DNA from 2 places in the Jeotgalibacillus aurantiacus genome. Region 2 is predicted to be linked to the other one. Evidence: a T-box and tRNA genes for the amino acid it is inferred to sense, from the RefSeq annotation. Region 2 holds a T-box; the other holds one or more tRNA genes.

Region 1 (2,444 bases), on a different contig from region 2:
CCTCAAGATGAGATTTCCCACACGCAAGTGGTAAGATCCCTGAAAGATGATCAGGTAGATAGGTTCGAGGTGGAAGCATGGCGACATGTGTAGCTGACGAATACTAATCGATCGAGGACTTAACCAAATTAGGTGATTCTCGAACCTTGCGGTTGTTTGATGTTGTATCCAGTTTTGAGGGTTCGAATTTCCTCTAAAAAAAGAGTTGAATTCACCTTCACAAAGTGGTATAATAAATCTTGTCGCTGCAAAGTGATAAAGTCTAGTGATGACAGCGAAGAGGTCACACCCGTTCCCATGCCGAACACGGAAGTTAAGCTCTTCAGCGCCGATGGTAGTTGGGGGTTTCCCCCTGTGAGAGTAGGACGTCGCTAGGCTTATTATTCCACAGTAGCTCAGTGGTAGAGCAATCGGCTGTTAACCGATCGGTCGTAGGTTCGAGTCCTACCTGTGGAGCCATGGAGAGCTGTCCGAGAGGTCGAAGGAGCACGATTGGAAATCGTGTAGGCGGCTACCGCTGTCTCAAGGGTTCGAATCCCTTGCTCTCCGCCATTGCCATTTTTTAAATGGCCCGTTGGTCAAGTGGTTAAGACACCGCCCTTTCACGGCGGTAACACGGGTTCGAATCCCGTACGGGTCACCATTACATACTTTGTTTTATCCCACGGAGAATTAGCTCAGCTGGGAGAGCATCTGCCTTACAAGCAGAGGGTCGGCGGTTCGAGCCCGTCATTCTCCACCATTATTTAAATTTTATATCGTCGCGGGGTGGAGCAGCTCGGTAGCTCGTCGGGCTCATAACCCGAAGGTCGCAGGTTCAAATCCTGCCCCCGCAATTACCTTTGGTCCCGTGGTGTAGCGGTTAACATGCCTGCCTGTCACGCAGGAGATCGCCGGTTCGATCCCGGTCGGGACCGCCATTTTTAACACATGTATTGAAAAACATTTCTATACATAGTATGATATTAAATGCTTATCTGGCTTTGTAGCTCAGTTGGTAGAGCAATGGACTGAAAATCCATGTGTCGGCGGTTCGATTCCGTCCAAAGCCACCATTTTAGCCGGTGTAGCTCAACTGGTAGAGCAACTGACTTGTAATCAGTAGGTTGGGGGTTCAAGTCCTCTTGCCGGCACCATGTTTCACTTATATATGGAGGGGTAGCGAAGTGGCTAAACGCGGCGGACTGTAAATCCGCTCCTTCGGGTTCGGCAGTTCGAATCTGCCCCCCTCCACCATTTCACAGGGGCATAGTTTAACGGTAGAACAGAGGTCTCCAAAACCTCCGGTGTGGGTTCGATTCCTACTGCCCCTGCCAATTAAAATTTAATTTTTCACAATGGCGATTGTGGCGAAGTGGTTAACGCACCGGATTGTGGTTCCGGCATTCGTGGGTTCGATTCCCATCAGTCGCCCCATATATACATTGGGCTATAGCCAAGCGGTAAGGCAACGGACTTTGACTCCGTCATGCGTTGGTTCGAATCCAGCTAGCCCAGCTTTGCGGGAGTAGTTCAGTGGTAGAACACCACCTTGCCAAGGTGGGGGTCGCGAGTTCGAATCTCGTCTTCCGCTCCATATTTGTTTTTGGCGGCATAGCCAAGTGGTAAGGCAGAGGTCTGCAAAACCTTTACCACCGGTTCGAGTCCGGTTGCCGCCTCCATTTACTACTTGAATGAAAAAATCAATTATGTTACATTTTTAAACGATAAGCACAGTTTCCAACGTGCCGATGTGGCGGAATTGGCAGACGCGCACGACTCAAAATCGTGTTCCTTCGGGAGTGCCGGTTCGACCCCGGCCATCGGTACTTACTATAATATTGCGGGTGTAGTTTAGTGGTAAAACCTCAGCCTTCCAAGCTGATGTCGTGAGTTCGATTCTCATCACCCGCTCCAAACATACATAACCAACGCAGTGTTTCGTTACTAAAACGAAGCATTGCGTTTTTTTATGTGCCACTTTTATCTAAAAACATGGTGCAGCTCATTTTAGGCGGCACCATGTTAAAATAAATATGTTTAAGAGATAATCCGGGTTGTTGCAGACCCTCCGTTTACCTGAATGAACATTTCTTTAAGAGATGAAAGAAACTTCTCTTTATTTTCTTCTGATAAAGAAGGACGGAAATAAACAATTTGAAGAGCTTCTGTCGTTTTTTCTGAAACAGATGTTTTAACAGAATCAACAAATGGGCTGCCGAACGGGCCGTTTTGATCTGCTGCAACGACAAGATTATGTGCGGAGTTGGTTCTTCCGTTCAGTCCTTCGAACATTTCGTTTTCAGAGCCTAACCGTAATTCGATGGAACCTTCGATTTTAGATGAATCGTAAATCCCGATAGGCGTCTCATATTGCAGTGAGAAAAAATTATTAAGATCAATCGCTGAGTTGATGCTGGTCAGGTAATTCTGCTTCTGGATTCTTTTTAAAAGCGCTTCTGTGC
Region 2 (2,444 bases):
GAAGCATTCTTGAAAGGACTTCATTTTTACGCTCAAACCCTGGTGCGAGAGCTTCCGGAGATTTTAATTCCCCTGCATTTGTAAAGGGTGTGTATCCAAATGGTGCCTGTGGAAGTCCGGCAATAAAGGCAGCCTGTGGAAGCGTAAGCTCTGCAGCCGTTGTACCGAAAATTCCGGCAGCAGCAGTCTGAACACCGGCGATATTCCTGCCGGATGAATTTCTTCCCATGTCAGCTACATTTAAGTAGGCTTCAAGAATTTCTTCTTTTTCAAAGAATCGCTCGACCCGAAGTGCGAGAAGAATCTCTTTGGCTTTCCGGTCGAAAGATACTTCGTTTGTTAACACCTGATTTTTAATCAGCTGCTGTGTAAGGGTACTGCCCCCGGTCTGGTTGGCAGCATTCGTTACTTCCTGATAAAGGGCACGCATGATCGCTTTTGGAACGACCCCGTCATGTTCCATGAAGTACTCATCCTCTGTAGCAATAACAGCATTAATCAGCTTAGGGGATACTTCATCAAGTGTAACCTCATCCCGTTCAAGATCCGTCCGAATCTTACCGAGATAAACATTGTTTGCAAAATATAAATCAGATGTTTCAGTGTAGTCATAAATATTCTGCTCCAGTGACTCATACGACAAAACCTTCTCATCTTTTACGAGAGAGGCAAAATAACCTGCACCGACACCGCCGGCGAATGCAGCGCCAATTACGCCAAAGATAATCAGTAATAATAAAAGATTCCAGACAACCTGGTATGACGTATGCAGTTTCCGTGGAACGCCCCATTTCACCGCAGTTGCAGTAAATGTTTTGAGCCTTTCCCGAAAGGTTTTATTTTGTTCTGCCAATTACTATCATCCTCCTTGCAGCATCTTTACAATTATATCATATTTGTCTTTCGTGAAATGTAAATTTCAAATAGGTTACCAGATTTCTTGAACAAAGCTTGACAATGATTAAAATGATGTGCTAAAACTAACCATATCAATTTGATATTCGATCAGCGAAGAAGAGAACGCAGTAGGAAATCAATCGTGTAGCATTAGAGAAACGGTGGATGGTGCAAACCGTTACACATGATTTGTGAATTACACTCTCAGAGCTGCTTTCAGTTGTGAAAGCCGGCATTTTCTGCCGTTAAACCAATGAAGTGAAAGAGAGCAATCTCTTTAAGCCGGGTGGTACCACGCATAAAAGCGTCCCTGCATGATGAACATGCGAGGGATTTTTTTATGCGTTTTTTTATAGAAAAAGGAGGATCAACACATGAACTTATTAGAGGATTTACAATGGCGCGGCATTATTTATCAGCAGACAGATGAAGCGGGCATGAAAGAACTGCTTGAAAAAGAGTCTGTTTCACTATATTGCGGAGCGGATCCGACAGCAGACAGTCTCCATATCGGACATCTGCTGCCATTTTTGACACTGAAACGTTTTCAGAATCACGGTCACCGTCCGGTAGTGCTCGTTGGTGGAGCGACCGGTCAAATTGGGGATCCGAGTGGAAAGAAGGAAGAACGTCAGCTGCAGACACCTGAGCAGGTTCAGTACAACGTAGAAGCGATTTCAAAGCAGCTTGAAAAACTGTACGATGCAAAAGGTGACAACGAGGCCGTGATGGTGAACAACCTTGACTGGATCGGAAAAATTGATATGATCAGCTTCCTGCGTGATTACGGTAAACATATCGGGGTTAATTACATGCTGGCGAAGGATACGATCGCTTCACGTCTTGAAACCGGAATTTCTTACACTGAATTCACATACACGATTTTACAGGCGATGGACTTCAACCATCTTTACAAGGAATACAATTGTAAAGTGCAGATCGGCGGAAGTGACCAGTGGGGCAATATTACAACCGGCCTCGAGCTGATCCGCAAAATGAATGACGGAGAAACAAAAGCATTCGGGATGACCATTCCACTCGTGACAAAAGCGGATGGGACGAAGTTTGGTAAAACGGAAGGTGGATCAATCTGGTTAGATGCTGAGAAAACTTCACCATACGAGTTCTACCAGTTCTGGATCAACACAACGGATGCAGATGTGATCAAATACCTGAAATTCTTTACATTCCTCGACCGTGAAACGATTGAAGGACTTGAAAAGGCAGTGGAGGAGGAGCCGCATTTACGTGCTGCTCAAAAAGCACTTGCTGAAGAAATGACGAGAATGATTCACGGGGAAGCTGCACTTGAACAGGCTCAGCGTATTACGGCTGCCTTATTCAGCGGAGACCTGAAGTCATTAAGCAGTGCGGAAATCCGTCAGGGCTTTAAGGACGTACCTACTCATCAGGTCGGAGGAGACGACTCCCTTAATCTCGTTGAGGTACTGGTCAATGCGAAAATTTCTCCATCAAAACGTCAGGCGCGTGAAGATGTAACAAATGGAGCTGTCTACATTAACGGGGAGCGTGTGACTGACCTGCAG

What was found. A T-box is a leader RNA that pairs with one kind of tRNA and senses whether it is charged. The one in region 2 lies ahead of tyrS (tyrosine--tRNA ligase), so its partner is inferred to be a tRNA-Tyr.
Region 1: it encodes a tRNA-Tyr, which carries the amino acid that the T-box ahead of tyrS (tyrosine--tRNA ligase) is inferred to sense. The anticodon was not compared.

What each region holds. Positions count from the first base shown of each region.
Region 1 covers NZ_JACNMS010000002.1:931,344-933,787, reverse strand. The annotation lists partial or broken rRNA gene H7968_RS09445 (23S ribosomal RNA) at 1-127, shown strand, start outside; rRNA gene rrf (5S ribosomal RNA) at 262-377, shown strand; tRNA gene H7968_RS09435 (tRNA-Asn) at 385-459, shown strand; tRNA gene H7968_RS09430 (tRNA-Ser) at 461-552, shown strand; tRNA gene H7968_RS09425 (tRNA-Glu) at 569-643, shown strand; tRNA gene H7968_RS09420 (tRNA-Val) at 667-742, shown strand; tRNA gene H7968_RS09415 (tRNA-Met) at 763-836, shown strand; tRNA gene H7968_RS09410 (tRNA-Asp) at 845-920, shown strand; tRNA gene H7968_RS09405 (tRNA-Phe) at 980-1,055, shown strand; tRNA gene H7968_RS09400 (tRNA-Thr) at 1,061-1,136, shown strand; tRNA gene H7968_RS09395 (tRNA-Tyr) at 1,153-1,236, shown strand; tRNA gene H7968_RS09390 (tRNA-Trp) at 1,243-1,316, shown strand; tRNA gene H7968_RS09385 (tRNA-His) at 1,341-1,416, shown strand; tRNA gene H7968_RS09380 (tRNA-Gln) at 1,426-1,497, shown strand; tRNA gene H7968_RS09375 (tRNA-Gly) at 1,502-1,576, shown strand; tRNA gene H7968_RS09370 (tRNA-Cys) at 1,588-1,661, shown strand; tRNA gene H7968_RS09365 (tRNA-Leu) at 1,727-1,808, shown strand; tRNA gene H7968_RS09360 (tRNA-Gly) at 1,823-1,896, shown strand; gene H7968_RS09355 (B3/B4 domain-containing protein) at 2,020-2,444, opposite strand, start outside.
Region 2 covers NZ_JACNMS010000004.1:79,247-81,690, forward strand. The annotation lists gene H7968_RS13255 (transglycosylase domain-containing protein) at 1-853, opposite strand, end outside; T-box leader at 1,003-1,212, shown strand; gene tyrS (tyrosine--tRNA ligase) at 1,272-2,444, shown strand, end outside.